DNA from 2 places in the Paenibacillus sp. J22R232 genome. Region 2 is predicted to be linked to the other one. Evidence: a T-box and tRNA genes for the amino acid it is inferred to sense, from the RefSeq annotation. Region 2 holds a T-box; the other holds one or more tRNA genes.
What was found. A T-box is a leader RNA that pairs with one kind of tRNA and senses whether it is charged. The one in region 2 lies ahead of metG (methionine--tRNA ligase), so its partner is inferred to be a tRNA-Met.

Region 1: it has a tRNA-Met gene. The T-box ahead of metG (methionine--tRNA ligase) is inferred to sense a tRNA for this amino acid. The anticodon was not compared.

What each region holds. Positions count from the first base shown of each region.
Region 1 covers NZ_JBWDNK010000001.1:290,028-306,126, forward strand. The annotation lists gene AC0YN3_RS01275 (2'-5' RNA ligase family protein) at 52-564, opposite strand; gene AC0YN3_RS01280 (hypothetical protein) at 802-966, shown strand; tRNA gene AC0YN3_RS01285 (tRNA-Met) at 1,075-1,151, shown strand; tRNA gene AC0YN3_RS01290 (tRNA-Ile) at 1,189-1,265, shown strand; tRNA gene AC0YN3_RS01295 (tRNA-Leu) at 1,285-1,370, shown strand; gene AC0YN3_RS01300 (hypothetical protein) at 2,004-2,330, shown strand; gene AC0YN3_RS01305 (hypothetical protein) at 2,373-2,894, shown strand; gene AC0YN3_RS01310 (hypothetical protein) at 2,924-3,499, shown strand; gene AC0YN3_RS01315 (macro domain-containing protein) at 3,577-4,002, shown strand; gene AC0YN3_RS01320 (hypothetical protein) at 4,153-4,428, shown strand; gene AC0YN3_RS01325 (hypothetical protein) at 4,445-5,011, opposite strand; gene AC0YN3_RS01330 (RDD family protein) at 5,243-5,638, shown strand; gene AC0YN3_RS01335 (hypothetical protein) at 5,780-6,271, shown strand; gene AC0YN3_RS01340 (helix-turn-helix domain-containing protein) at 6,497-8,752, shown strand; gene AC0YN3_RS01345 (extracellular solute-binding protein) at 8,968-10,593, shown strand; gene AC0YN3_RS01350 (ABC transporter permease) at 10,677-11,579, shown strand; gene AC0YN3_RS01355 (carbohydrate ABC transporter permease) at 11,647-12,519, shown strand; gene AC0YN3_RS01360 (hypothetical protein) at 12,563-14,335, shown strand; gene AC0YN3_RS01365 (glycoside hydrolase family 88/105 protein) at 14,332-16,099, shown strand, end outside.
Region 2 covers NZ_JBWDNK010000005.1:290,960-307,058, reverse strand. The annotation lists gene AC0YN3_RS18025 (GntP family permease) at 1-668, shown strand, start outside; gene AC0YN3_RS18020 (MurR/RpiR family transcriptional regulator) at 743-1,588, opposite strand; gene gnd (phosphogluconate dehydrogenase (NAD(+)-dependent, decarboxylating)) at 1,722-2,618, shown strand; gene gntK (gluconokinase) at 2,711-4,249, shown strand; gene AC0YN3_RS18005 (squalene cyclase) at 4,301-6,169, opposite strand; gene AC0YN3_RS18000 (LysR substrate-binding domain-containing protein) at 6,276-7,160, opposite strand; gene AC0YN3_RS17995 (YeiH family protein) at 7,362-8,384, shown strand; gene AC0YN3_RS17990 (spore germination protein GerPE) at 8,463-8,900, opposite strand; gene AC0YN3_RS17985 (hypothetical protein) at 8,917-9,126, opposite strand; gene gerPC (spore germination protein GerPC) at 9,126-9,794, opposite strand; gene AC0YN3_RS17975 (spore germination protein GerPB) at 9,836-10,039, opposite strand; gene AC0YN3_RS17970 (spore germination protein) at 10,036-10,263, opposite strand; gene AC0YN3_RS17965 (Hsp20/alpha crystallin family protein) at 10,351-10,839, shown strand; gene AC0YN3_RS17960 (hypothetical protein) at 10,989-11,189, shown strand; gene AC0YN3_RS17955 (hypothetical protein) at 11,225-11,449, shown strand; gene AC0YN3_RS17950 (Fur family transcriptional regulator) at 11,527-11,964, shown strand; gene yidD (membrane protein insertion efficiency factor YidD) at 11,982-12,221, shown strand; T-box leader at 12,287-12,564, shown strand; gene metG (methionine--tRNA ligase) at 12,620-14,623, shown strand; gene AC0YN3_RS17935 (metal ABC transporter solute-binding protein, Zn/Mn family) at 14,893-15,942, shown strand; gene AC0YN3_RS17930 (metal ABC transporter ATP-binding protein) at 16,001-16,099, shown strand, end outside.

The sequences.
Region 1 (16,099 bases), on a different contig from region 2:
AAGCCCGAGAGCGGTTTCTAACCGCTTTCGGGCTTTTTTTACGTCTAAGGGTTATCCTCGCAGCAGAAATGATTGATACGCGGTCCAGGAGCCGTTGTCGGTCTGATAGAGTAGGTGGACGCGGTCGATCGCAGTGGTTAGGTCAATCTCCTGCATGCGGAGGTTTCCGTACAAATCATGGAGCTCATCGGCGGATAGCTCTTGTCCAATCGTGAGATGCGGCGTGAATACGTACGTAGGAGCCTCGACAGCGAGCGGGCCGGTGCATAGCTGCTCGTGAAGCCGCTGCATGGAGACCGTGTCTTGCAGCGCCAGATATAGCACATGATTGACTGGGTAGAAGGTTGATACCCGGTTCAGGTGAACCGAAAATGACGGCAGCGTGGACGTGATTTGCTCCAAATGGCCAACAGCCAGCTGCAGCTGTTCATTTGTCCATTCTTCCGCTTCTCTCACCGTTAAATGCGCAGGGATTGCCGAATAATGCGGGTCATGCCTTCTTCGCAAGCTGTTTGCGTAATCCTGTACATGCTTTTCCGGAAACACAACGATACCGTATAACATGGATCTCAGCTCCTTTGCAATGATCTTATTTGAGTATACCCGATTTGCATAAGAATTAAGAAACAGACTAGGCGTTTTCGCCGTTCAATGAAGCGGTCTGACCTGCCGATGATTGTGATGAGGAATAACGCTTTGATTTATTGTATTATTCCAATTTTGGGGTATTCTAATGGCTACAACCTTTATTGAAGCGGCTAGCATACCGCTAGACATCTTAATCGCAGTGGAGGGATTCGCATGAGGTGGGTGTATTGGGTTCGCCTATACGAGACAAAATTTCAAGCGGGGTGCTTGGTCAGAAGAATGGAAAACGACTGGTGGGTTTACGGGTATGAAAGCCCGCGTGAAGTCGAGGTATTTCGCTCCCGGAAAGGCCGATTTGGCGTTAGATTTATACCGTAAAAAAAGCTCGAAAATAAATTAGAATATTTTGCTTGACTTAAAACATACAACTATAGTATATTATTTTATGTCGCCATTTCAAGAAGCTTTGCTCAAATGGATATACGTCGCGGGGTGGAGCAGCCCGGTAGCTCGTCGGGCTCATAACCCGAAGGCCGCAGGTTCAAATCCTGCCCCCGCAACCAACCTTTCGATGAATACGTTGAAATATACGTTTTTCGAGGGCCCTTAGCTCAGTTGGTTAGAGCGGTCGGCTCATAACCGATTGGTCGGGGGTTCGAGTCCCTCAGGGCCCACCATAGCAAACCTTCACAACATGCCGGGGTGGCGGAACTGGCAGACGCACAGGACTTAAAATCCTGCGGTGGGTGACCACCGTACGGGTTCGATTCCCGTCCTCGGCATACCAGAAAACCTTGATGAGTCAATGGTTTTCACGAAGTACATAATGTACGAAATGCCTAAGGTTCTGAGTACTTATAGGAGTCATTGTATAAGTACTCAGAACCCAAAGCGAAGATAAAACTCTTTTTCAACACTTGCCATAAACAAGTGATGAGAGGGAGTTTTTTTCATGGAAAGAATTAACAAAATCAAAAGCATAATGACTGTAAAGTGGACGGATGCATTAGAGATATTTTTTTGAAGAAAGCACATCGGATAAGTGAGAAAACCTATTAGGACTACAGTCAGCAGGGTAGACTCTTTTTCAAACGGTGTCCTGATTTATTTGAAAGTAGTGATAACTTGAAGCATAATGTATTTCAGTGTTATTCAGAGTTTTGAGTGGTAATAGTTCAGCGAATATGATTGTGAGATATTCAATGACGAGTAAAGATGATAGGCAGAATGCAGTTTATGTAATATTTAAAGATTAGCCACCTACGAAGGTGGTTTTTTGGATTGTACGCATACACGTGAAAATTCGGAAGTGGATTCAAAACGATATGTTAACATGAAGATTCTTATATTATAGTACAATAGAGCAATATGGATACGCTAATGTAAATGACCTTATTTAATTGAGGGGTAGTTGGATGAAAGTAAAGCAGTATTCCATTTGGATAGAAGCAGAAGAATGGGCAGTTGGTGAATGGGATATACACGACGATAATACTGATGTGATAGTTACGTTTGAAGAAGGACAGAGATGGGTTGCATCATTTTATACATATCAAAACATATTAAGACTTGCAGAAAAGAACAAAAGAACAGGTGAGAATCTTCATGGGAAGTATTTGTGGGGAAGTGACATGCTACTCGTGGATGAATGTAGTCGTAATCGTATAGAAGAAGTAATTGACCATTTAATACTCCAAGATGATTTTGATGTGATCTTTAAAAAGTGTGATGAGACCAATTAGTACGAAAAAAAATACAATCTTATCCGGATAGAGTGGATTTTAATGAAGATATTTAAAAACCAAGTATGGGTGTTTAAAACAGGTTACAGTTCTTTTTTATATTGCCGTTTCATTTTAATTGATTTGATAAATCGATTTCCATTTAATCAGGATGCAGCAATCAAACATATAAATTCTTTCTGGGGACATCTAGAGGAAATATATGAAGGGGACATGTTATACCACGAATTACCAGAATATTGGTCATCGAGTATTTACTGGGGAGAAACGCTTTGGTGGAAAAAAGGTGATGAAAGAACAAAATATAATCTGTCCGAACTAAAACCACATAGATTTGATAATGTGACTATATATGAATTATGGGAACCCCTAATTAAGTATTCAACCGATTATATTGATGATTTTGTATTTGCTGATAATAATCAAATACTTGGATTAATAGAAAATGGTTTGATGGTTGGCAAATATCATAGAAAGTGGGAAGTAACTGCTTCCAATTATAGAGAAGCATTGCAAGCATTTCATAGTTATAAAGGGTGGGAAGAATACAGAGAGATGAAATGATAAAAGATAAGATTTAAGGAGGAGTCTAAATGTCAACATATTATTATTTTCATTGTTTGAAATGTAAAGTCAAAGGTGGTTTTTATTCTAGGCAGGCATGGGGATGGGGAAACTTTGATATTATAGAGTCGTTCAAGTTCCTAGCCTATCATACTGATAAATGTGGGGAGGAACAGCTAAGAGTTATATCTGAACATGATGATGAATATATTGATTTACTCGATTTAGAATATAATAATTATATAGAAGATACAAAGGAAAACTTCCCCTCTTCTAATGATTGGAAGTTTATGATGGATAATAAGGAAAAGTCCATTGAAGAACTACAAGAAATTTGGGTCAAGTCTAACCTTTTAAAAAATCCTGACATTGAACAACTGAAAATTATAGGAATCATAGAGGAAGTAGCGATTATCGGGGGGAAAAGAGGAGGCTATGTATACAAAGCTGTTTTATTATCTACCCAAAATATTAGATATATAATTGTTGAAATTAGTAAAAGTTTACCTTCAAAAGGTAACAATTATGTAGTGATTGGGAAACAAAAAACTCATCCTATTGAGGGAGAGATAGTGTTTGTTGATAATATAAAAGAATTAAAATAAAATTGGGTTTTGTTAGGTGTGGGACGTAACTTGAATTTTCAATATAGTAGAATTTAATATGAAGATGGGGTTTTAAAATGATTTATAACGAGATTGTGAAAGATTTATTTGAGGTTGATCCATCGAATTATCTTGCTCACTGCATTTCCTCAGATGCGAAGATGGGAGCAGGAATCGCAGTTGACTTTAAAAAGAAGTTTAAACTTGGGCATATGACCGAAGAGGCTAAGAATAATCCCTATCCAGTCGGATCTTGTGTGCAAGTTGGAAGAGTTCTGAATCTCATAACTAAAAAGCTTTTTTACGGAAAGCCTACATATGATTCTTTGGAATTGGCTTTATATGCCATGAAGGAACTCGCTCTTCAAAAGGGGATTATGAAAATTGCAATGCCACAGATTGGTGCTGGATTAGACCGGTTAAGCTGGGCAAAAAACAGGGAGATCATAAAGCATGTTTTTGAAGAGACAGATATTGAAATTTTAGTCTGTAGAAAGCTATAGGTTGATGACTTAGAGCCACTGTTATTGGTTTAGATGTGAATGCAATTCCGAGTTCACCATTCCCTCACAATTTCAGCATAAAACCCAACCATTTGGAGCACGATAAACTTTGGTCGTTTTGACAAAATGAGTGTGATGGAGGCTTACGTGATGGTAAACAGAAACTTACAGCAAATCGCTGCCGATCTGCAAGAAAACCAAAAGCTGGAGCAAGCGCAGCAGGACGTGCTGGCGGCCCATCGTCAGCTGCAGGAACAAAATGAGGAGCTGCTGGAGGCTGAGCTGATGCTGCAAGCAGAGACGCAGCAAGTGCTGCAAGCGCAGCAGCTTGTGAAGCAGGAGCATCAGGATGTTCAGAAAGCGCAAGAAAAGCTGCAACAGGCACAAGCTGCAGCGATGTCTTTGCAAAACAATCCGATTCAATAAGCAATTCGTTCACATCTCATTCGAAAGAGCCTGCGAAATCCATCGTTGGCTCTTTCTTCGTGTCTGAGTTTGCTAGAGCAGCCAGGCGTGCCGCATTATGGGCTAACCTATGCAGCGCATTGTTCTCTTTATGTTTGCCCATGTATGTTATTTTCACAGCTACACTTGGAAAGGAGGCTTGCAACTGCTCGATAGCAGACCGTATTTGATCCCGAGCCTGTCTGAAAAACGGATTGGGGAAATAGCTGCTTGCAAGCAGCTGCCGGATACGGCTGCAGTCGGTGTAAATAACGGCAAGCTTCGGTTTATGCTTGGCCAAAGCTATCGCAAGCATATCAAGGCTGTGTACGATTGCCAGCAGCTCACCATAAATGGAGCCTTCATCCCGTTCGATAGGAAGCTGCTTAGATGTGATCTCAAAACGCCGGTTGTGGATGATACAGCAGGCTGCTCCGTGGTTATTGCCAGCTGTGAATCCGGAGTAATCGCAATAAAGGTAGATGATGCCCTTGCTTAATAATCGCTGTCTCGTACTGGGATAATCATAGGCTTTCTCTATTAACTTTTTCCATGCAGCGTTCATATGCATTGATCCTCCTGCGAGAAACCATTCGTTTAATTGTTTTCTCATAGATTTTAAACCATTATGAGGCATTCTATTCAAGCCTGGCGATAAGGCGTTGCGGCAGTGAGCCATTCATGCCTTATTTGATTCTTAACGGCCACGCGGGTGGTCATGATCCGGCATTCTTGATCATATATCTAGATCCATGGGCGCTTCTTATTTATTGAGACTGCAGGAAGGGGGGCAAGCATGAACGCTGGCTTCTGGATTCGGTTAGGTGCTTCCTTGTTAGACGGTTTGATTGTCGGTGTGCCGCTGTTTATAATTTCATTGCTTATTACAGGAGGCCTTGAGGGTAGAGAGTACTTTACGGATATTTTATCATTCTTGTACACGCTGCTGCTTCCGGTCTTTTGGAACGGCTACACTATTGGCAAACGGATATGCGGCATCCGCATTAGCAGGCTGGACGGTTCAAGCCCCGGAATCGGTACGATGCTATTAAGGAATGTCGTTAGCGGGCTTGTTTATTCATTAACGTTAGGAATAGCTGTTATTATCAGTGCATTTATGGTAGGGCTGCGCGAGGATAAGCGGGCGATTCACGATTTTATTGCAGGGACGGAAGTCGTTTCGGCAGATTAAGGCAATGAGAGAGCTTGCTGCGAGCAGTTGCGGCGAGCTTTTTTTATTTGGGCAACAGGTCGATTTTTGCTTTCTTGAATTTAAATGAAGTAAACTAGAGTAGACGGAACGTCGCCAAAGCAATGGAAGGCGGGGAATGATATGATCGATCGCAAAAACGGAGAAGCTTCGCTTAAACAAGACTCGCGTCGTTTATATGCGGAGATTTTCTCCATCAAGGATACGCTTTACAATGACCTTATTGAGCGCTTTCCAGAGGATGCTTCGCTTAAGGAGAATGCTGAGCAGTGGAAGGTCTGCGTCATGGCTGCAGCTGTCTCGACCGCTCTATTCAGCACTGCCTTGGCGGGAAGCAAGGAATTTCCTTACGTGTATTCGTATCTTCATTTAAAGCTTCAAGCGCTCTATCCTGCAAGCGAAGCCGTATTTGAGGACTGTATGGCTGCAATCGCTAAGCTGCTGGATGGAACGGATTATCACTCAGGCGCTTTTGCAGAGGGACTTGCCTTGTGGCTGTATTTTACGATCCAAGGGAAAGAGTCATTCCAGGAAGAAGAAACGCTGCCGTTCCTGCTGGCAGGTCAATATGTAAATCAATTTTTCTATAATTGGTTTGACAAGCAGCAGAGCTGAGACAGGACGTTTATGAACCGGATAGCCAGAGCAAGTCATCGATAACAGATGGCTGGCTCTGGCTATTCATATGTTTAATTAGTAAGCCGCAATGATTGCTTTGCTAGAATGAATCTTTTAGAATGAATAGAGAAAGCGCTTACCCTTACAAGATGAAGATAATGAAATCATTATGTTATAGAACATAGCCAGATTGCCGGTAAGTCAATAAGAGGAGCGATTGTTATGAAAAAAAGCTGGTACCGCCGAATGCTGCTTTCGTATTTCCCTATTTTTTTATTCACGATAACGATGCTGACCTTTTTATCTTTTTTAATGGTTAATGAAATTTCGAATAATGAAACGGTCAAAGCGGATCGCATTTCTACCGGCTATATCATGGATACATTATCGAGGTCCTTGAGGGGAATTGAGACGGACGTATTGGAGGAGATCGAAAAAAATGATTATTACCGTGAATTCATAAATGTTGATCGGGCATCGGATAATCATGAGGTCACCTTTGGCGTTGTAGACAGTATGAGAGACTTAATTGCCAATGACAGCTTAATCGATTCCATGTATGTGTACCGGATTGAGGATAAACAGGTATTGACACGCATTGGGCTTGTGTCATGGGATGATTTTGCTGACAAGGAATTTCTGGAGCAAGCGCTTGAACAATCTTCGTACCAAGGCTGGTCTGCCATACGTCCTTACCATGAGCTGAGCTTGGAAAGCGACAAAAAAGTCATCTCCATGTACAAACGGGAGCCGCTGCCCTTCGGAACGGAAGGGCTTGTTGTCATTAATGTTAATTTCTATGCCGTTGAGCGTCTGATTCAATCGATGAAAAACGATTCTGTTACGTTTTTACATATTCGTGACAATGAAGGGAAATTGCTGTTCACAACGATGTCTCCAGGCGAAGAAGGCGGCAAAGTTCTTAACCATGTGGATATGGATGTCCTAGGATGGACCTTCGAAAGCGGCATAAAGGCGGGGCAGCTCTTTTTGTGGGTATCGGTCATTTCTTACGTATGGGTCGTCATTGGCGTGCTGACGGTCTTGTTTGCTATTTTTTATATTTTATACATTACGCGAAAAAACTATAAGCCTATCCGTTTAATGATGAACCGGATTGAATCGATCCAGCTGCGCAGCGAAGGATCAGGCGGAGTGAAGATGGACGAGCTTACGCTGATCGACCGCACACTCGAGAATCTGATTCAGCAAGCATCCGATTTCGAAAAACAGCAGCAGGATCATGTATTGGCAGGCAGAAGGCAGCTCTTTTTTGATCTTATTCAAGGGGAAGGAGCTGCGAGCGCTGAAGAGAGAATTCTGAAGCTCAAGCTGCTGCCGGCAGGAACGAAGCTAGATCAATTTGCGTTTATCGTCGTGGAAATCGGCCAGTATGGAAACTTCAGCAGCGGTTTTTCGGTTAGGGATCAGCATACGCTTAAATTCGCGCTGTCGAACGTGCTGCAGGAGCTGGCTCGCGATGAGGGAATGTTCGCTTGGGCAGAATGGATCGGCGAGAGCCGGATGGGCATTATAGTCGGAGCAGATCTTGAAAAGCTGAAATTGAAAGAACGTATCCGCCGATTTGCTGAAAAAGGCAGCGTATGGGTATCGGATAATTTAAGAATGGCATTAACCTTTGGGATCGGTCCGATTGTCGAGGATTGGGCACCGATCCATATGTCTTACCAATCCGCAGTGGACGCGATGCTTCACAAGCTGTCTCTCAACAAGGATGCCGTCGTAATGAGTGACGATCTGCCTGGACAAGCTGGCAACAAGTCGTATAAATACTTACAGATGGCAGCCGATTTGGTACGGGAGTTTAGATTGTCGACGGGCAATTGGCGCGAGCACTTGGAGAAGCTGTTCAAGTCATTGGAAGCGGATTGTTTGAAGGACGAAGACGTGCGAATGCTTCTTCAGACCTTAATGGATATGCTGAGTACGGAGCTGAGCAGCGTTTCCGATGTTTTGCATGAGCATTTTACGGGGGGAAATGCGGAAAGATGGAAACAGGCGGTTGAGCATACATCGTCACTTACCGAGCTGAATGGCTTGGTTCTGGACCATCTAACGGAGCTGTACCATCATTATGTCGCGTTCTGCGAAACGAAAAACCATCATGCGATGATTACCGAAATGAAAACGTATATTGAACAAAATTTTGCGAATCCGGATCTTTCCTTGAAGCATCTGAGCGATCGTTTTCATATTTCGGGCAAATACGCGAGCTATCTTTTTAAAGAAGAGTTCAATATGAAATTTGTTGATTTCATCGTGCAGCTTCGCATGGAGCACTCGGAGGTGCTGCTGGCGGAAACCGAGGATTCGGTACAAAGCATTGCTCTGCAGGTTGGTTATGCCAATTCAATTACGTTCGGACGCGTATTTAAAAAAGTATGCGGCGTTACGCCCGGAGACTATAGAAGGTTGAAGCTAAAGCCCGGAAAACCCAGCAACAACGCGGGTTTATGAAAAATGTTTAGCATGCGAGTAAAGTTGAATAATCCATAAAATGGTAATTTATGTTGAGGTTTATGATTAAGAAACTAGTTTATTGCAGACTATTCGAATGGCATGGCATACTTTGGTCATTCCGATACGGACTGCAATTACGGGAATGAAAGCGCTACCTAATAAACCGTGCAGCCGGCTCGAATACTACTCGATACGAAGAAGGGGTTGGAACGATGACTGGGAACACGACAAAGAAACGGTTCATTGCTTCGAAAACATCAATGCTTGCTTTATTAGTAGTTAGTACAATGGCATTCACGGCTTGCTCGTCAAAATCAGAGCCGGCAGCAAACGGCAGTAACAATGGCAAAGCGGCAGAAGGTAAAAAGGTTACGCTTAAAGTAGAAATTTTCGATCGGGGCAACGCTCCGGCTGGTTCTACGATTACGGACAACTACTTATCGAAATTGGTGCAAGAGAAATTCGGAGATACCAACAACGTGAAAGTCGAATATGTACCCGTACCTCGTTCAGAGGAAGTAGCGAAGCTGAATGTATTGATGGCTAGCGGAAGCGACGTTCCGGATATCGTGTTTACTTATGATCCTAATACGTTTAACCGTTATGCCAAGCAAGGTGGACTTACTGACTTAGGTCCGCTGCTTGAAGAGCACGGGCAAACATTGAAAACGTTTTTAGGCGATGAGGTACTCGAGTACGGCAAATTCGAAGGTACGCAATATGCGATTCCGGCTAAACGCTCCAATACAGGCAAATATGCATCCTTTATTCGTCAGGATTGGCTGACTAAGCTTAACATGCCAGTTCCGCAAACGACTGACGAGCTATATGAAACATTGAAAGCGTTCAAAGAAAAGGACCCCGGGCAAACGGGCGGTCAAGTTATTCCGCTTGGCATGACGATCGCTTCTGCGCAGTATGAGCCTTTGCTCTGGTCTTTCATTCAAACGATGACAGAAGAGCAGCAATATACGCTTAACCAGCAGCTTGGATCGAATGATTATCCTATCCTGCTCCCAGGCTTCAAGGACGGGCTTCAATTCATGAATAAGCTGTACAACGAAGGGTTGATCAGCAAAGATTTTGGACTGGATAAAGACAAAAAGAAAATGAGCGAAGATATTCAAACAGGTAAGGTCGGATTCTTCAGCGAAGATGACATAAACATCTACTATAAAGACGGTACGTATGATTTGCTGCAAAAAACGGTAGAAGGCGCAGTGTTATCTGCTGTCGATGTTTACACAAATGACCAAGGCAAGCATGCTAAACCGCAATACGCGCCAAACGGCCTTTACATCATGGTTCCGAAATCCAGCAAAAATGCGGTAGAAGCGGTTAAATACCTGAACTGGATGGCTTCAGATGACAATTTGTTCAATCTCCAAAATGGCGTATTGGATGAAAACTATTCGTTAGTGGACGGTATTCCGGTGGCAAATGAGAATCCGACGGAAGAAGCCAAAAACCGTTTGTTCAATTCCGGAGATTTGGCAATTATTTCTAACGGCAAACAGCTCGGCAGCCTAGAGAAGAACCTTCAAGCAAGAGCGCTCTCCATGCCTAAGCAATTCCAAGAACAGCTTGCGATTGCGCAGGAGATTGCATACGCGGATAATATCCCTCTCGTTATGCTGGACAGACCGATTGAAGCACAAACGAAATATGCAACGACTTTGCTCGATAAGTTCAATGAGATTATTGTGAAAACGACAATGGCGAAACCAGATCAGTTCGAAAGCACCTTCACAGCGATGCTTAAAGATTACATGGCAAGCGGCGGCCAAGCGATATTGGACGAAAGAATCGCAGCTTACAATGAAATGAAATCAAAATAAAGCGAACAAGTTGGAACATGTGCAGGAATCGGCTCAAGCTGAATTCCTGCACAGGCTCCTATTCAAAAGAGGAGGCGACCGCTGTGAGCATGGGTGTTTATTTTCGCAGATATTGGCAGCTGTATGCGCTGCTTGTATTGCCGCTGTCATATTTCATTATTTTCAAATACGGACCGATATACGGCATACAAATCGCATTTAAGGATTTCAATTTGTTTCAAGGCATCAATGGCAGTGAATGGATTGGGTTCGAGGCGTTTAAAGAAGTATTCGGCATGCGCGATTTCTATTTAACGCTGCGCAATACGCTCATGTTGAATTTCCTTGATTTGATCGTATCCTTTCCGGCTCCGCTTATATTGGCAATCATGCTGTATGAATTGAAAACGGCTTGGTTCAAAAAACTGTCCCAAACGATTCTTTATATTCCGCATTTTATTTCTTGGGTCATTATTGGCGGGATCGTCTATCAAGTATTCGGTACGCAATCCGGCATGATTAACAATTTGTTGGCATCGTTCGGTTTAGAGGCGATTCCTTTTCTGACCGATAAAAATGATTGGCTTATCACCTATTTGCTTGTTGGCGTGTGGCAAAGCGCCGGCTGGGGAACGATTATTTATTTGGCCGCGCTCACTGGCATTAATAAGGAGCTATTCGAAGCGGCCGGAATTGACGGAGCGGGAAGGCTGAAACGGATTTGGCATATTACGCTTCCGGGACTCAAGCCTACGATTATTGTCCTGCTTATTATTAACCTCGGGCATATGATCTCGATTGGCTTTGAACGCCCATATGTCATCGGGAACTTGGCGGTGCGCGAATATTCGGATGTGTTAAGTACGTTTGTCTATCGGATTGGCATTCAGTCCGGGCAGTATACGCTCGCAACGGTAATTGGGTTATTCCAAGCCGTCGTAGGTCTCGTTTTCGTACTCGGTTCCAATTACGTTTCCAAGAAACTGACGGATGAGAGCATCCTGTAATTTCCTGTGATTTTTTCGCAATATGCCATCTATTCCAGCATGCGACTATTTGAAAGGAGCGGACGTTATGAGAGAACAAACCGCTAACCGTGTATTTGATACGATTAATTTTATAGTGTTATTATTGTGCACGCTGCTTTGTCTGGCTCCATTTCTTCATATATTGGCAATCTCGCTAAGCTCGGTTAAACCCATTCAAGCTGGCTTGGTAAGCTTAATTCCAATTGACTTGAATTTTGAAGCTTATACGAAAGTTTTCACGGATCCTGCGATGATTCGCTCCCTTTTCTTTACGATCCTGTTAACCGTGATTTTCACCGTCATGTGTATGGTGCTGACAATCGCTATGGGATATCCTTTGGCGAAAAAGAAGCTGCGGGGCCGGAAGCTGTTTATGTTTGTCGTTGTCATTACGATGTTTTTCAGCGGCGGCATCATTCCGGAATACATTTTGATCAAAAATTTGGGATTGCTTGATTCCATATGGGCGCTCGTGCTGCCGGGACTCGTTAATCCTTTTTATCTGATTATTCTGATTTCTTTCTTCCATAACATTCCTGAAAGTTTGGAGGAATCGGCCGAAATCGACGGCAGCAGCCACTTCCGGACTTTGCTGAGCATTATGATACCTTTATCTCTGCCTGTCATAACGACGCTCAGTTTATTCTATGCCGTTGGCCGTTGGAACGGATTCACGGATACGCTCATGTATATCAACAGCCCGTCACTTTATCCGCTACAGCTCAAGCTGTATCAGCTTATACAGAACAATATGGTCAGCGAGCTTATTCAGATGGAAGGCTCTCAGATGGCCACGGTCGTACCTGAAAGCTTGAAAGCAGCGAGCGTTATATTTGCGACGGTACCGATTCTTATCGTCTACCCTTGGCTGCAGCGGTATTTTGTAAGCGGCGTAATGCTAGGCGCGGTTAAGGGATAGGCAGCTTTAAGCGGAATGATACGAGACGGAGGGAATGAAGCGGATGTATAGCAAGCTGGTAAGGATCAATGACGAATGGGCGCAAGAAGGAACTGAACGCCAATTTATGGATGCATCCAGCCGTTATTATGGCGGCGTAGCAGATTCGGAGAATGGGATTGCTTGGCCAAGCCATGGCGGTACTCCAATGATTATGGCATTGTGGATTGCGGCTCTCGTGAATAAGGATTCGAAATATTACCATAACGATGAGATGGCTTTAAGACTGGAGCTAGGAACTGAATTTATGCTTCGCTCCCAGCATGCTGACGGTACGATTTCTCCCGGCTGGACGAATATGCATTCTCCGCCTGATACGGCTTTTGTTGTTGTGGGGCTGGCACAAGCTTATGAGCTTCTGAAGAAGGATGAGTGGGAGCCGCTGCAAAAAGCAGCCTCGAATACGCTGCTTTTTCTAGAGCGGACGATCCCGGCGCTATTAACTGGGGGCTGCCATACGCCGAATCATCGCTGGGTACTTAGCGCTGCACTTGGATTCCTGTATAAGCTGTCTGGCAATGAGGCGCTGAAGGCGAGAGCGAACGAATGGCTTGCAGAAGGAATGGATTGCACGGAGGATGGCGAATGGACCGAGCGCAGCAACGGGATTTACAATTCAGTCAGCGATTTTATGTTATTTCATGCGGCGGAGCTTCTGGGTAAGAAAGAGCTGCTCGAGCCGGTTCGCCGGAATTTGAAAATGATGGCTTATATGATCCATCCGAATGGCGAAGTCGTTACAGATTATTCCGGACGCCAAGACTTCGGCAACAGCTACACGATGGACAGCTATTTTCTCGTCAGCAGGTTAATGGCCGTCCACGATCAGGATCCTCACTTTGAAGCGATTGCGGAGCTTGCCGGGCAGACCTTGAAGCATCCTGGCTGGCTGCCCAACAACGCGATGATAAGCTATTTGCTGCGTCCCGAGCTGCGTGAGCTATCGCTTCCGCCTGCAGAGCTTCTAACTCATTACCGAGTCGTGGTAAATCGTGAATTCGAACGCGAGCGTTATTTGAGCGAGATGGATGGTGCCGGGCATCACGGCATTATCTATCATAGCCGGTTGCATCCGGATTTCGGGGCTCCGGTCGCCCGTGAACGAGATGGACAAACGAGCTTAACCGTCATGGCAGAGGCAAGCTCGGTGCTTGCGCTCCGGCATGGGCAAGCGAGGCTGCTAGCCGTGCAAATCGGAACCTCCTTCGAGCCTGGTTTTGTCAAAATGAACGATCTGGAAGTGTTGGAGGATGGCTACCGATTGACAGCTGTTGAAACCAAGGGATACTACGGGCCGATAAAGGCAAAAGATTTGCCGAAATCGGCAAGCTCGCCAGTAAGCCCATGGTATTTGCTTCCGCATCATTTGAGAGAAACGACCCATTTGCAGCAGCATCATGTCGAGGCAAAGCTTATGAAAAGCGAGCTCGGCTGGCAGCTTACGATAAGCTGCGAGGAGCCGGAGAGTTTGATGACTCAGGTTGTATTTGTATTGGGCGAAGAAGGCGAGCTTACGGGAGATGGTATCGTTCCTGCTGCCGATGTCTACTTCTGGAAGCAGGGAACAGCCCATTATGCTGTAGGAGACGATTGGATTGAAGTGGACAGCGGGGCGCATGAGCATCTTGTCAAAACGTTGAGAAACACAAGCGTACCGTCAGGCTGTAAGGCGCTAATTGTCAATTTGATGACGCCCTACCACAAAACCTTTGACATTAGGCTATCACCTAAGAAAGAGAAGGAAGACGAAGCGGCTGATAGGGAGCTGATAATATGAACGCATATATTGAAGCACGCGAGAGCAGCCGATATTGGTATGGCGAGGATGATAAACGGATACTGGAGGTGCTGGCAGGACGATATGTCGGGGCGAATCCCGCAGTTCCGTTTGCCATGCGTACTTTCTCCCATGCGGGCATCCTGCAGACGGAAACAGGTTTATACGAAATGAACATGGCTGAGAAGCTGCCTGATGCTGGGATTGGGCAATATGCCTATGTCTATGGGCTAGTCTGGAGCGACGATGAGCGTTCCATTGACAGCATCGTTGAGCCATTCGGGCCAGTGAAGCTGTTTCTAAATGAAGAGATGATCTACCGATCATCCGTTGTGGAGGAGCTGAAGCCAAAGGCGCAGGTGGTCATTCCATTATTGTTTCGCAAAGGATGGAACCGTTTGTTGATTGAAGCACGCAGCACCGTAGCCGGATTTGGCTGCTCCTTCGGCGCCGATGAAGCAAAGGTTCGTATTATGCAGGTTTTGGCGCCATTTGCTGAACGGGAGGGAAGCGCAGGTTGGGTATACTCCGATCCGGTATTGGAATCGCTGGTTAAGGAGGATGGCGGCATATTGCCCTTCAGTGGGACGGAAGCATCAGACGAGCTAAACTGGTTGCCACGCATGAGATGGGAAGCAGAGCAGTTGGATATTTCTAATTGCGAGCGTATATTCGGTACTCCTTCCTGTCGTTCAGCCGCGTACGGTTGGTCGGCGTTATGCCTGCCTGCTGGGGATGCCGAGGTTCTTCTCGAAGGAAGCGCCTGTGGGCCTACTCAAATTTGGCTGGGCGGACATCATGTGGCATCGCTTGCGGAAGCGGGAGCATTCTCGATCAAAGCAGCGGCCTCCGCCGGTAGAAATGAATTGCTAGTGCATACAATCAGCAGCACTGCCGGCTGGGGCTTTGCGTTAAACGCGCAGCTGGAAGAAGGGAGCCCGCTTCATTTCCAAGCGCCGGTTCATATTCACGGTTATGACGGTGCGTGGCTGTACGCAGGCCCGCTTGAGCCCGATCAGATCCTGTTGCCGTCTGACGTTTGCTCGACTTCCCTATTATTTAAGGTGATTAATCAAGATGGAGAGCTTGCTGGACGCACTTACTGGTCGGTTGACTCCCCACATACACGCCTTCGTCCTTATTATGAGAATGCGATGCTAAGCAACAAATGGACGACGGGCAGCGCGACAAATTATGGCCGCTGGGATTATCCGCTCGGAGTTACGATGTATGGGCTGCTAAGAACTGCGCGGGAGCTGGAGAGAAAAGATTTAATGGATTACACGCTTAGCCATATTCGCATCTGCACGGATCTGTATGATTATTCCATGTGGGACAAGGAAGCTTATGGATTCCCATCCCTGAATCACCAGCTAGTGCTAATGCGTATGCTTGATAATTGCGGCTCTTTCGGTTCGGCGATGCTGGAAGCGTATGGGCAGACTAAAGACGCAACGTTTCTAAGAATCGCAGACCGAATTGCCGATTTTATGCTGCAAAAGTTGGAGCGCAAGGATGACGGAGCATTTTACAGGCTATGTGACGGCGACTATTCGGCTAATACGATGTGGGCGGATGACTTGTATATGAGTGCGCCTTTTTTGATTCGATATGCTGCTGCAACAGGCGATAGCGCCCCTTTGAATGAAGCTGCAAGGCAGTTTCTTTTGTACAAAAGCTATTTGTTCATGCCGGAAGAAGCATTAATGTCTCATGTATTCGATTTCAAGTACGGGAAAGCAACGCTTGTTCCATGGGGTCGAG
Region 2 (16,099 bases):
CGTTGCCGGGTTTTTTCAATACGGTTTTGACCGTTCTCGTGCCTGTAATCCTCATGCTCACAGCCTCCATTGCCGAGCTGTTTCTAGAGAAAGAAAGCACTTTATACCAAGCTTTGCGATTTATTGGAGATCCGGTGACGGCGCTCTTAATTGCAACGGTATATTCTTTTTTCAGTTTAGGGTTTTTCAGAGGCCTGAGCAGGGAGACTGTACTAAAATTCTCAAACGACTGTCTGGCACCAACGGCAACCATATTGCTTGTCATTGGCGCGGGCGGGGCTTTCAACCGAGTGCTGCTTGATTCCGGTATCGGAGAATATATTGCGGATTTGGCAACTTCATCCCATGTGTCGCCGATTTTATTAGGCTGGGGAATCGCTGCCTTAATCAGGGTCGCTACAGGATCAGCAACGGTATCCATGATGACAGCTGCGGGTATAGTTGCTCCTATTGCTGCGGTAGTGCCTGGAGCGAATTTGGAGCTGCTTGTGCTTGCTACAGGAGCAGGCTCGCTTATTCTGTCTCACGTCAATGATTCGGGCTTCTGGATGATCAAGGAATATTTCGGTATGACGGTCAAAGAAACGCTTTTAACCTGGACCGCGCTTGAAACGATCATATCCGTCACCGCGCTTATTCTCATTCTTGCGGTGGACATGGTTGTCTAAACAAATGAAAAAAAAGGTGAACTGCCGGTTGTGAAACCAGCAGCTCACCTTTCTTCCGTACAAATCGGCTAGGCTTAAATACGGGTATCGGAGATCGCTTCCCTTACTTTTTCTAACGAAACGTTAGCTCGATCCTTGTTGGCGATCATGACATTGACATAGAGCGCATCGATTAAGCTTAACTGACCAATTCTGGATGCTAAAGCCTCAGAGCGGTATTCCGTTTCATCCGAGCTCGTATGAAGCGAAACGTTTGCGTGCTGGCTAATCGGTGATTTCGGAAAGCCCGTTATCGCAATCGTCTTGGCACCATTCTCGCCAGCAGTCTTCAATATGCGAATCGTGTCTTTGTTGGTGCCGGAATGGGAGATGACGACTGCGACATCATCCTTGGTCAGCTGCGCGGCGGACATTAACTGGAAGTGGGCATCGGTAAAGGCAAAGGCTTGTTTGCCTGACCGGATGAATTTGTGGAAAGCATCCATCGCAATAACGCCTGAGCCGCCTATGCCGTAGAAGTGAACCCGGTTAGCGCGGGCGATCCAAGCAACGGCTTTGGCAAAGTGATCGCCATCCAGGATTTGAAACGTATTTTCCAACGTTCTTATATTTGATTTGAATACTTTTTCCGCGATCGTTTTTTCATTGTCATTTTCATTGATTTCTTCATAGATTTGCTGCATAGGCGTCATAATTTCGGAAGCTAGCGCTATCTTCATCGCTTGATAGCCTTTATAGCCGATATGTTTGCAGAAGCGAAAGACGGTTGCTTCCGCGACATTCAAATCGTCTGCGATCTCGTTAATCGTGCTATGGATAATTTTTTCTGGATTTTCTAAAATATAATTTGCTATTTTTTTTTCCTTTTCGCTGAATCTCGCATAATATGAACGGATTTTTCCAAGCATGTTCTGAACCATGATAGTTGATTCCCCTCGTGTATCAGCATATTTCATGAGAAGTATAACATAAACGGAAGATCGATCCTATCTGAAGGACGAATACGCTAGACGGATTTTATCATGATAAAAACATTTCAGGAGATGAGTAAAGATGGAGCTAGGGATTATCGGGCTAGGTAAAATGGGGTTCAATTTGATGTTGAACGTATTGGAGCATAAGCATCAAGCTATCGTATTTGACGTCAATGCAGAAGCGGTAAGCAAAGCTGCTGCCGAAGGGGCGAAAGGCGCGCAATCGATCGGAGAGCTGATTCAAGAGCTAAAAGCACCGCGTGCGGTTTGGATGATGGTACCGGCAGGCGAGCTAACGGAGGCGGTTATTGAGCAAGCAAGCGAGTCGCTAGAAGCAGGGGATATCCTGATTGACGGAGGCAATTCCAACTATAAGGACACAGTTCGAAGAGCCGAGAAGCTCTTGGAGAAAGGGATTCACTATCTGGACGTAGGGACAAGCGGAGGGACTTCTGGCGCCAGGGACGGCGCATGTACGATGATCGGAGGAAACAAGGAGGCATTCGATTCCATCGAACAGCTTTTCATGGATATTTGCGTGGAGAACGGATACTTGCATGCGGGTGAAAGCGGAAGCGGGCATTATTTGAAAATGGTGCACAACGGCGTTGAATACGGAATGATGCAAGCAATCGCGGAAGGGTTTGAGCTGCTGGAGAAAAGCGCCTACGATTTCGATTTCGAGAAGGTCGCAAGAGTGTGGAACAACGGTTCCGTCATCCGCTCTTGGCTGATGGAGCTGACGGAGAATGCATTCGCCAAGGATGCGCGCTTGGATGGACTGAAAGGGATTATGCACTCTTCCGGCGAAGGCAAGTGGACATTGGAAACGGCCTTGGATTTGCAAACCGCGACACCCGTCATTGCCTTATCCCTTCTAATGAGATACCGTTCGCTTGAAGAGAATACGTTCTCCGGGAAGGTCGTGGCAGCGCTCCGCAACGAGTTCGGCGGACATAGCGTGGTAAGCTCGTAAGGCAGCGCATTGAATAAACGAGGCAAGAGCGTTATTGTTATATTTATACAAGGGTAATCCTATTTCGAGCTAATGCATAAGGGGGTATGGAAATGGCTACTAAATATGTGATTGGCGTAGATATTGGCACGACGAGCACGAAGTCGGTCCTGTTTACAGCAGCAGGTTCAATCGTTGCTAGCCACGGGATTGAATATCCGCTGCATTCACCGTCGCCTGCGATCGCAGAGCAGGATCCGGAGGAGATTTTTAACGCTGTGTTGGGAACGATCGGACAAGCCGTTGCCAAAAGCAATGTGCAGCCTGAAGATATTTTATGCGTGTCCTTCAGCTCTGCCATGCATAGCGTCATCGCGGTCGATCATGATGGGCTGCCTATTACAAGCTGCATCACATGGGCGGATAATCGCAGCATGGAGTGGACCAATAAAATTAAAAACGAATGGAACGGCCATGAAATTTATTTGCGTACAGGAACCCCTATTCATCCGATGTCGCCGTTATCAAAGCTTACATGGCTGCGCCATGATCATAAAGAGCTGTTTGACCGCGCATATAAATTTATTTCAATAAAAGAATATGTATTCTTTAAGCTGTTTGGCAGGTATGTGATCGATTACTCGATCGCGTCCGCAACGGGTCTGTTTAATCTGGTCAACCTACAGTGGGATGAGGAAGCGTTAAGCGTGGCAGGGGTAACACCTGATCGCTTGTCTGAGCTTGTCCCGACCACCTACAAGCTGGAAGGCTTGTCTGAAGTCTACGCGAAGCAAATGAACCTGCCGGCTTCCATGCCGTTCGTAGTCGGAGCTAGCGACGGCGTGCTCTCGAACCTTGGCGTCAACGCGATTGAACCGGGCGTTGTCGCGGTTACGATTGGGACAAGCGGAGCAATCCGCGCGGTAACGGACAAGCCGGTAACGGACCCGAAAGGGAGAATTTTTTGCTACGCGTTGACGGAGAAGCTCTGGGTAATTGGCGGGCCTGTCAATAACGGCGGAATGATCTTTCGATGGGTGCGGGATCAAATTGGCACCGAGGAAGTCAATATTGCCAAGCAGCAGGGCATCGACCCTTATGAGCTGCTGACGGAGCTCGCGGCAAAGGTCAAACCAGGCTCGGACGGACTTATTTTCCACCCCTATTTGTCGGGAGAGAGAGCGCCTCTATGGGATGCGAATGCGCGCGGGTCTTATTTCGGATTGGGCTTGCATCATAAGAAGGAGCATCTCATTCGTGCGGCTCTGGAAGGCGTCATTTTTAATTTATACAGCGTGCTGATGGCACTCGAAGAGCTGACTGGAAAGCCTACGAAAATACAGGCGACAGGCGGATTTGCCAGATCGGAGCTATGGCGTCAGATGATGGCGGATATATTCGACCAAGAGCTTCACGTACCCGAGAGCATCGAGAGCTCATGCCTAGGCGCAGTCATCCTCGGGTTATACAGCTTAGGGGAAATCGACTCCTTATCGGCCGTGGAAGATATGGTCGGAGGATCGCATTTTCATTTGCCGAATAAGAAAAACGCCGAAATCTACGCGGAGCTCATGCGCATTTATATACGGGTTTCAAGGCTTCTGACAGAGGAATACGCGAGCATTGCCGCTTTCCAACAAAAATACGTATAGCCCAAACAGCCGAGCAGCTCGGCTGTTTTTTTTGTGCGGAAATACGTATGGCTATATCCCGTATTTTTTGGCATAGGCACTGAGAGTGAGCATGGGCCAAATATAATTGTTGCTCGGATAATGGACATATACGCTGCCGGGAAGAGCGGCGCCAGTTGGATAGCTATAAGCACCGTCACGCTTTGCCAGCAAATGCAGGAGAGCTTCCATCCCTTTTTCCATGGCAGGCGTAGGTTTATCGTACACGGCGATTAAAGAGTCAAGCGCCCATGCGGTTTGCGAAGGCGTGCTGGCATGAAGAGGCACATAATGCTTTACTTTATCGCTTGAGCAGGATTCACCCCAACCGCCATCCGAATTCTGTATGCTTAGGAGCCATTTCAACGCTTTTCGGATAGCGGGGTGGTCAGGCGATACGCCAACGGCCATCATGCCCTGAATGGCTGCTCCGGTGCCATGGATATAGGCGATTCCCCATCTGCCGTACCAGCTGCCGTCTCGTCTTTGCTGCGAAAGCACCCACCTCACGCTGTCGCCCAGCCACTGCTGGCTGATCGTCATTTCAAGCTCATTACCTAGAAAACTTAGCATGCGGCACGTTAAGTCAACGGTTGAAGGATCGGTCGAAATATCGGAGGAGCCTTCAAAGGTGAAAAAGCTCGCAGGAAGCTGTTTTCCTTTCCGTTCAAACGCAGGCCAGCCGCCGTCCTCATTCCGCATAGCGAGTGTCCAATTCAACCCTCTTTGCCAATTGGCAATTAATCCGTTCTCTTCCGTCGCGTACGGACGTACCGCCCGAAGCGAAGCAACGCTATCGTCGACGTCGGGGTATAGGGTATTCACATCGGAAAAACCCCAGCCTCCGGCAGGCGTATGAGGCATGCGCTTAGCCCAGTCACCGGTACGGAATTGCTGTTTCTCCAGCAGGTAAGCTCCGGCTCGTTCCATGGCTGGATGGTGGGGAGGCAGTCCCGCTTCTCTTAACGCGTAGCTGAGCATGGCAGTATCCCATATTTCAGAAGACGCAACCTGCAGATGAGGCCTGCCCCTGCATATTAACGAAAGGATCCCTCCCAGCAGCCGGTTGACGGCTGGGGATTGGGGGGAATAGCCGAGTGCAACCAAAGCTAAAATCATGAGAATCGTCGCGGTGGAAAAGGTGAGCAGCGTGCCGTTCGGCTCGATCCGATCGAACATGAATTTTTCTGCATCCCCGAGCGCTTTCTCGGAATGGTGCTCTAGCAAGCTGGATAAAGGCAAGCTGGAGATAAAGCCGCTGAGTGCAGATATCCAGGTTGAATCATTCTTGAAGGCGCGCGAGCTCCCGACATACAAGGCGGAGAGGTTAGGCATCGTCATGGAACGGAGCACGAATTGTTTATTGGCCATGATTAATATGGGAACGAGATGTACACGCGCGTGTCCGGACAAGGAGAATAAGTCAAGGCCTATCCCGGAATCCGAGAAAAAGGCTTCCAGCGGAATCCGCAACAGGCGCGGCCACTCTGCCTGCCCAGTAGCAGACAGCATCACCTGCGTCAGCAGGCTGCGGGCTTCAGCCAAGCCGCCGCGTTGGAGAATGAATTGCTTAGCATGCACCATCCGCGGATCGTCTTCGTAATAATACCCTGCGTAGAGCAAGGCGAAATAGGCTTCGGCCGTCGCGTCCAAATTGCCTCCGGATTCATCGGGATACACTTTCCAAGACCCGTTAGCCTCTTGCTTGGAAGCAATTCGAGCTGCCAGCATTCGGATAAGATGCTCATCTGCCCTGCCGAGCAACCGCAATGCGATAATCAAGTAGCTGTCTGTCATGGTTCCTGAATCGAAGCACATCCGCCAGGCTCCGTCTTGCGACTGCTGGCCTAGCAGATCTGCCGCCATTCGATCTATCTGTTCCCGAATTCGGTTCGAATCCATATGGCACGCTCACCCTTTGCAACCTTAGTTGCCCTATGTATATGCGGGAGAAGGCGGCGAAAGTCGAAGACGGAAGCGTTGTTTAGGGCACTTATGGAAGCAAAATTCAGTCAGAGCCTGATAGCAGCTTCTGAAGCAGCATCGTAACGGCCAAAGAAAGAGGAGCCTCTTTATGCCGGATAATAGAGAATTGCCGTTCAAATCTTGCGTTCTGAATGGGAAGCTCCATTAACTCTCCTGTTTCCAACTCTTTGCGCACTACCCAGCGGGAGAGCAGCGCGATGCCTAAGCCAGCCAGTACAGCCTCCTTGACGCTTTGGCTGCTATTAAAGATGTAGGATCGTTTCTGTGCGAGCTTGTTCTCTGCGAAAAATCGATCGCTAAAGTCGCGGGTCCCAGATCCGCTTTCCCTGAGCACCCATATTTGGTCGTGAAGCTGCCCGGCATCCGCGATTCGAAGAGCAGCAAGCGGGTGTGACGATGGGGCAACGATAATCATTTCATCTCTCATAAATGGCGTAATCACGAGATCCGAGGCAGATGCCTGACCCTCGATAAGCCCAATATCCAGCTCATTTGACCTAACGGCTTGCACGATTTCCTCCGTATTCCCAATCGTTGCCTGCATAATGACGAGCGGATATTTGGCTGCAAATTCAGCTATGCATTTGGGAAGCACGTATTCACCAATCGTAAAGCTGGCTCCAATCTGAAGCAGGCCGGTAACTTCGTTTTGCAATAAATGAATATCCTGTTTGGCTTCTTCATACAAGAGTAGGATTTTCTTGGCTTTTTGATACAATATATCGCCAGCTTCCGTCAGCCGTACATACTTCGGAGACCGGTGCAGGAGCCTCGCGCCCAGCTCGTTCTCCAGATTGCGGATATGCTGGCTTACGCCAGGCTGCGATAGGTTCAACAGCTCGGCTGCCCTTGAGAAATGGCGCTGTTCCGTAACAGCCACGAAGACGCGCAGCGACTCTGCTATCATAATAATCCCTCATTTTTGGATATGGATTTTGTGAATATATAGTAAGAATAACGGATTGTTTATTATATTTCCATTTCTATCATAACAATTTGTAATGATTAAGATCGATTATATGTATTTCACTTCCTGATCTGCGAGCTTTATAGTGAAAACAAATAGATCGTAAAAATGAATTTTCATCCAGAGGTGCGTGTAATGAACATGAGAAGCATGACGGCTTTCCGGTCAAACAAACGAATGGATTTCTTAGCAGGAATAGCGTTGACAGCTCTCATTGCTATTGTCGCCAAGTATATGGTCCAGCTGCCGTTATTGAATGTAATGGGGCAGCTGGTTGTAGCTATCGTGATTGGAATGGCACTGCGAGCATGGGGGCATATACCTTACGCAGCGAGCAGCGGCATTGCTTTTTCGAGCAAAAGGCTGCTTCGCTTAGGTATTGTTCTGCTGGGCATGCGTTTGAATATGCTTGATATCGTGCAAGCCGGTCCGAAGGTATTCGCCATGGCGGCTATTCATATTGTTTTTACGATCATTGTCGTATACGGATTGAGCAAATGGATGGGAATCAGCAGAAACCTCGGGCTTCTGACGGCCTGCGGAACAGCTATCTGCGGAGCGGCAGCCGTTGTCGCTATATCGCCACAGCTGAAAGCCAGCCATAATGAGACTGCCATCAGCGCAGCGACAGTAGCCATATTAGGCACGATGTTTTCGATCGCCTATACGGCTCTCTATCCCGTATTGCACTTAAGTGCAGCCGGATACGGCATCTTCGCGGGAGCAACGCTCCATGAAATCGCCCATGCAGTCGCTGCTGCAGCGCCAGGAGGGCAAATAGCCGTCGATATGTCAGTAATGGTGAAGATGACAAGAGTCGCGATGCTCGTCCCAGTGGCGATTGCGATCGGCATATGGAACGCCCGGAGAGCGGGCAACAACGAGAAGACGGATTTAAAAAGTTTTCCGATTCCTTGGTTCATAATCGGTTTTCTTGCAATGAGCGGAATAAATACGTTAGGCATCATTCCTTCAGCTATAACGGAACATTTGATTACAACCGCTTATATGCTATTGGCGATGGCCATGGCAGGCTTAGGCTTGGGGGTTGATTTCGTCTTGTTCAGAACATTAGGCAAAAAGCCTTTTTTCGCGGGGCTGATCGGCTCGATCCTGTTAACCGGACTTGGCTTGCTGCTCGTCCATCTGTTCCATTTGGCTTAGAAAAAAGAAAGATAGGGGCTGATCGGCCCCTATCCGCAAGATTAATTATGATCGTATCCGCGATTGCGTTCCTGCAAGCTAGTATGGGCAGCCTACGGGAGGAACCGGTCTCGGCCGCGGATATTGACGAATATGCTTGATCCGGGATTCGCCGGTCATCTCCATGCCGTTGCCGATTTGAATGCTTGCGGAGGAGCCAGCGGCTATGACCTGGATGTTCCCAACCGTAATGTTCGGAGAACAATTAACACGTACGACGGACACGACTTCTCCATTATCGTAATCAGGATCAACGAGAACGGGCAGCGGAAGGTAGAATAGCGTATAGGATTCAAAAAAGATGTCTCCTGCCGTCGTATGGTCTTCTTGCCTTTGGAGTGCCAGCGCTCGAAGCATTGCATGCGTCTCTGCACGGTCGCCGAATTGAATCGTACCCGCTTGCGCTACGCTTATGATACAGATTGAGCCAACGTTTGCCGTTCGGATCGGATAGGTATGTTCATCCTGGACATTCATAGGCGACTCATCTCCTTCAGGATTCGCCCATCGTCCCGCCTGCGTCCTCGGGGAGCGGGAAGGGGGCGAGCGGACCGACGACTACGGATTCTGGCGGGGTATCAAACATGGAGTATAATGTAACGCTGTCGGTATCCCCTACCTGCAGCATGGATGCGCTGGATACGCCAAGAATTTCAATTTGACCGACGCATAAATGATGATTGACCACTGTGAAGTGAAGCATTATGCCATTCCTCCAGATGATGGAGATCCAGTCTGCAGCTGTCTCATATAAGCGTATAGAGCTGCATCGGCATCCCTTCTCGTTTTGGTAAGGACGTCTGCGGCAGCAGCGGGATGATCTTCGGCCGCTTGCTTCGCATCCGAGCCTTTTTCCTTTTGCTGCATGTAGAAATGAATACGCGTAGGTACCTGTTTTCGAACATCTTCTATGATGATTTTTCGGTGGTAGGGGTCCAGAGGTATGCCGAATTGATTCTCATAGGCAAGCAGCGTTTGCGGAGCTCCTGCATCCAAATAACGGGTCATTTCATTGAAAACCTCGTTATATACCGGGCCTGGATCAGGAATTGTTGGTCCGGCAGACGGAAAAACCTCCGGCTTGGATACGGCAAGCTGCTCGATGCTGCCTGGAAAGGTCTCATCGCCCATCCCAGGAGCAGTCATGCCGATGTTCAATGTGCCATCCAGCTTATCGACCTTCAGTTGGTCGAAGTGGTATTCAATGCTCTCGATGTTGTACGTAGGCCGAGCTTCGAGCTGCTTGATCTGTTCACACAAATCAAGCACCTTGGCGCTGAGCGCCTCGAGCTGCTCTTGCTGCTCTTTAAGCTTATTTTGCACCTCAAGTGACCACATTTGCCAAGGAGACAATGGGTTTGGCTGCTGCATGCGACTGCTCCTCCTTTACGTGATAGGCTGGATGCTGCTTGCTAGGATGGATTGGGCAGCGGAACAAAAGAGAGCGGGTTATCCGCGCCTAGCTCCGGTGCAGGTCCTGTGAATCCTCCTGTATTATAGAGCTGCGATAGCGAACGGATCGATCCTGCGCTGCCGACCTGCAGCACGGAGCTGTTCGAAACACTGTCAACGCGAAGCTGATGAATCGTAATTTGCTGATGAATAGTGAGACTCATAGTGCATTCACTTCATTGCTCGTATTGTCTTGAACATCAGGATCGATCGAATTCGTTGCGCTCACAGCGTTGTTGGAGTTTGTTAGGCTGCCGGTAAGGAACGACCCTGATCCGGCATAGGTCTTGGAGCTGCTTGTAGGAGACACTTCCAAGGAATCGCCGAATTGAACGATGGAGCCGGACCCTATGCTTACAATTTTGACAAAACCGACTACTGCTGGCATGAGCATCCTCCTTTTTCGTGGGATAGTTGATTTTGTATGATTCGTGTTACATCTTATGCGGCATTCGCCCAGAGGTTCCCTTCTTGCATGTATCCAAGGCAACAAAGGAAGCATATACTGGCAGAAGTGCTGGAAGGCGGGTGTTTGCTTGTGGCATCCAAATGGGATGATATGGAACGGTGGATGGAGAGGCAGCAGCTGCCGAAAGGGTTCGAGCTGCTTCGAGAGCCGGATTGGGTGGAGCAATATGTGCGCAAAATGATGACTAAAGCGCTGCCTGAAGCGGCAGGGGCCATGATCGGCGGAGGATCAGCAACCTTTTCCGAGACGCGGCATTTTGTTCATGTCAAAATAAATTTGCCTGACGGCTTTGATAAAGAGCAGCTGCGATTGTTCGTGCGTGAGGACCGATTGCGGCTAGAGGGATTGCCAGGGGGCAAAGTCGAGACGATTAAGCTGCCTAAGCTTGTGAAGCCTCGATTGTGCAAGACGCAGCTGCAGGACGCAGTGCTGAAGGTAAAGCTGCAGAAACGGCCGACAAACCGCAGCTATCATGAAGCGATTGTTCGCTGGTAACGGAGATGGTGCGCCAATCGGGGCATGCATCGTTAGATGTGTGCTCTATTTGTCACGAAATCGACAGGGTTTACGGTTGGCTAATGGCATCTCTATCCCTTATAATGTCTAATGAACATGTACATATTAGCAAAAAGGGAGTGTGCTCGGTGTCACTAGTCGATGTAAGCAGTGTTTCTGCTTCGTTATTCATACTCGGAATCGTTTTTTTAATGCTTATTTTCGGATTGCTAAGCTTCGGAATTCTTCGCATGTTCCAGCAAAAATTTCGGACAGGCTGGTTCAGCTTTGCTGGAGCTATCGTTAGCTTCGTCGTCTTTATGTTCATACTAAACAAATGGTATCTATAGTCGGCCTATAGGTTATCGCGACCGGAGGTAAAAGCTTGACCTGGACATTGATATGGTTTGTCGTTAATTTATTTTTCGTTGTTTCCGTTGTAACCTACATGTTTATGCATCGCTCCTACACGGAGGCGAAGCGGCAGTCGAATGACGCCCTGCGCATTAGAAAGCTCAACATGAGGCGAATGCTGGTAGGCATTCTAAGCATCGTATTGTTCGTGGCCATGTCTGCGAGCTTTATGATTAATATGAGATTGAATGGATAAGTAAAGGCTCTCATTGACGAGAGCTTTTTTTTTCGTCATTATGGAGGTATACCATTTTTAGTCCGGAGGTTCGACATATGCATACAATGGAAGACATTATACGACGCATGTCTAGTCAAGGATTGAGAATCACGGACCAACGAAAAACGTTGGCTAAGCTATTTTCGGAGACCCAAGGTTACTTGGCTCCTAAAGAAGTTTACGAGTATATGGGCAAATCGTATACAGGCCTCAGTTTTGATACCGTGTACCGCAATCTTCGCGTGATGGAAGAGCTGGGCGTGCTGGAACAGGTTATATTCGAGGATGGCGGCAAGTTTAAGCTTCATTGCAGAGAGAACGACCATCATCACCATATGATATGCCTGCAATGCGGCAAAACGTATCCGATTACGTTCTGCCCTATGGAACAAACGAACGTACCGGATGACTTTCAAGTCGTGAAGCATAAATTCGAAGTATTCGGCTACTGCAAAGCATGCGTGCAGGAAGAGTCCGCAGCAAGCGGAGTGTAATGCCGGATAAACGAGTAATGCGTAGAGTAACGCAGGCTCCGATCCACTTCTACCGCAAGGTAATCTCGCCGCTTACGCCACCGTCATGCCGCTTCTACCCTACATGCTCCATGTATGCGCTAGAGGCGATTGAGAAGCATGGTGCCGCGAGAGGATCGTGGCTTGCCGTGAAGAGAATCGCGCGCTGCCATCCCTTTCATGCCGGGGGTTATGATCCGGTACCGCCAGTGCCGGGCACCAAGATAGATGCACCTTGACAGAAGGGGATCTGTTTCGGTATATTTTGAGTTATAAAGGGTTACAATGTTAGCAATATTTCTCTATATATCCGAGGAACGGATAAGTATAATAGTACGACCTTAACAGAGAGCCGGGAACGATGCTGGAAGCCGGCAAGGAACGCTATTAGAAAATGGTCCGGGAGGATTCGTTCTCAAGCCGCAGCGCATGTGCTGGGTAAGGGGGCGACGCGAAGCTGGCGTTAACGGCGATAGCCGCCTGCGAGGCGGCACACGAAGCTTTCTGGAATGGTCGGAATAACGGCTAATTCTGGATTGAAATTTGGGTGGTACCGCGTGAGTTACAACTCTCGTCCCATATGGACGGGAGTTTTTTGCGTTTTTTTATCGTTATATTGAAATGAGGAGGCAGTCTGATGACGAAGAAAAATACGTTTTATATTACGACGCCGATCTATTATCCGAGCGACAAGCTTCATATCGGGCATGCCTACACTACGGTAGCCGGCGATGCCATGGCACGCTACAAGCGCTTGCGCGGCTTTGACGTGTGGTATTTGACGGGAACGGATGAGCACGGCCAGAAGATCGAGCGAAAAGCGAAGGAAAAGGACCAGACTCCGCAGCAGTTTGTTGACGATATTGTCGTGGGGATCAAGGAACTTTGGGCAAAGCTCGAAATTTCCAATGATGATTTCATCCGTACGACAGAGGACCGCCATAAGGTGATTGTCGAGAAAATCTTCGCGCAGCTGCTCGCGCAGGATGATATTTACAAGGGGACATACGAAGGCTGGTACTGTACGCCATGCGAATCCTTTTTCTTGGAGCGCCAGCTTGAGAACGGAAATTGTCCGGACTGCGGCCGTCCTGTCGAGCTCGTGAAAGAGGAGAGCTATTTCTTCCGCATGAGCAACTATGCCGACCGTCTCCTGCAATATTATGAAGATAATCCTGGCTTCATACAGCCGGAATCACGCAAGAACGAAATGATCAACAATTTCATTAAACCAGGTCTTGAGGATTTGGCCGTTTCGCGGACGACGTTTGATTGGGGCGTAAAGGTTCCGGGCGATGCGAAGCACGTCATCTACGTGTGGATTGATGCGTTGTCCAACTATATTACGGCTCTAGGCTATGGAGACGAAGGAAAGGATCAGAAATTCCGCGACTTCTGGCCAGCCGACGTTCATCTGGTTGGGAAGGAAATCGTACGTTTCCATACGATTTATTGGCCGATCATGCTGATGGCGCTGGATCTTCCGCTTCCGAAGAAGGTTTTTGCGCATGGCTGGCTGCTGATGAAGGATGGCAAAATGTCCAAGTCAAAGGGCAATGTCGTAGATCCGGTCATGCTGATCGACCGGTACGGGCTGGATGCGCTTCGTTACTATCTCCTACGTGAAGTGCCGTTTGGCGCTGATGGGACATTTACGCCGGAAAATTTCGTTGAGCGGATCAATTTCGACTTGGCTAACGATTTGGGCAACTTGTTGAACCGAACAATCGCGATGATTGACAAATACTTCGATGGCGAAATCCCTGCTTTCGCAGGCACGGTAACGGATTTTGATGAATCGCTGCAGAAATTGTCCACGGAAACAGTCGGCCTGGTAGAAGCTGCGCTTGAGAATATGGAATTCTCGGTAGCGTTAGCTTCGCTTTGGCAGCTTGTTAGCCGGACAAACAAATATATCGACGAAACGCAGCCTTGGGCGCTTGCAAAGGATGAAGCCAAAAAAGGCGAGCTGGCGTCCGTCATGCATCATCTCGCGGAATCGCTTCGCATTGTATCGATTCTGCTTCAGCCGTTCTTGACCCATTCCCCTAGGGAAATGTGGAAGCAGCTTGGGCTTGAGCCTGGTGAGCTTACGGCTTGGGAGAGCACGAAGCAGTTCGGAGCATTGCCTGGCGGTACGAAAGTGAGCAAAGGCTCGCCATTGTTCCCGCGGCTTGATACGCTGGAAGAAGCGGCCTTTATAGCAGCTGAAATGGGCGGCGGAGCAGAGCAGGCGCAAGCAGCCGGGCAGGAGAGCGAAGCAGCAGCTGCAGCAGACTCCTCGAATGAGGCGAAAGCAGTGCCAACGGGCAGCAAGGAAGAAATTGCAATCGATGACTTTGCTAAGGTAGAGCTCCGCGTAGCGCAGGTTATTGCGGCAGAGCCCGTCCATAAAGCAGATAAGCTTCTGAAGCTGCAGCTTGACCTTGGCTATGAGCAGAGACAGGTTGTTTCTGGCATTGCCAAATTTTATACGCCGGAGCAGATGGTGGGACGCAAGGTCATATGCGTGACGAACCTGAAGCCGGTTAAGCTGCGCGGGGAATGGTCACAGGGCATGATTCTTGCTGCTTCATATGGCGATCAGCTGACGCTGTCAACGGTGCCGGATGAGATGCCAAATGGTGCGGTAGTGAAATAAAAGCATGCGATTTGCCGTAAGCAAGAAGCGGTGTTCTGGCTGTCGAGAGACAGCCAGGGCGCCTTTTTTTATTTCTAATAGTGGGATGTTGTTCATAGACTTTTAGCTGCATGAATTGGCAAAAATAAATAACCATACCGAAACGCATCAATCTTCAGCCTATCTCGTTATTCCGTCAGACGGGGTTGACAGTCTCCTAAAAGGCGTCGTATAATACAAAACGTAATAATAACGATTACGAAGAAGAACGGAAATGGAGAGATACTAAAATGAATCATTCATCAAAAAAGGTTCGCAAGGCGGCGCTGGGCTTCCTTTTGACAGCCATGCTGCTGTTCGCGGCAGCCTGCGGTAATAATACGGAAGATACTTCGCCTGCTGCGGGTGCTACCAATGCTGCGAATACCTCGAATGGAAACTCGGGTACGGATGAAGCGGCAAAGCCGATAAGCGTAGTAACAAGCTTTTATCCCCTATATTTTCTTGCATCGGAAATAGGCGGAAGCCATGTTGCTGCCGTTAATCTAGTAGCAGCCGGTGTCGAGCCGCATGATTGGACGCCGAAAAGCCGCGATTTGGACACAGCGTCCGATGCTCAGCTTTTTCTATATCACGGAGCCGGCCTTGAAGGATGGGTTGACGGTTTTCTAAAGGGATTGTCTAAAGACAGCACAGTCGTGACCAAGGAAATCAGCACAGGCATCACTTTGCTGGACGGCTCGGAAGCGGAACATGAGGATGAGCACGAGCATGAACATGAGGAAGAGCATGCAGATGAGGAAGCGCATGATCACGGAGGATTGGATCCGCATACGTGGGTAAGCCCGAAATCGGCGCTAAAGCTAGCCGAGAATGTAAAGAACAGCCTAATAGAAGTCGATAGCGCCAACCAAGCCGACTATGAAGCAAATTATAAAGCGCTCATTGCTAAGCTTGAAGCGATTGATGGCGATTATACCGCCAAGCTTGCGCAAACGGCTAATAAAAATATCGTAACCTCGCATCAGGCATTCGGATATTTGGCACGGGATTATGGGCTCAAGCAGGTTTCCATTATGGGTTTAAGCCCCGATGCGGAGCCGCGCGCGCAGGATTTGCTGGAAATTGCGAAGTTCGTAAAAGCAAACGGCGTCAAATATATCTTTTTTGAAGAGCTCGTATCCGATCAGTTAGCACAGACGCTGGCTAGCGAGGCTGACGTGGAGACGATGGTGCTCAATCCGCTTGAAGGCTTGACGAACGACCAAGAAAAGAGCGGGGAAAACTACTTAACGCTTATGGAACGAAACTTGCAAAATCTTGTGCAAGCATTACAATAGAACAAAAGGCAATCCTACGGAGCTGATTCAGCTCCGTATTGCTGTGAGGAGAGAAATAATGGCGCAAGCAAATCGAATGACAAATACAGGCGCTAATTGCCACCAAGAGGTTATTTCATTGGAAGGCGTTTCCTTTTCGTTCCAGCAGCAGTCTGTT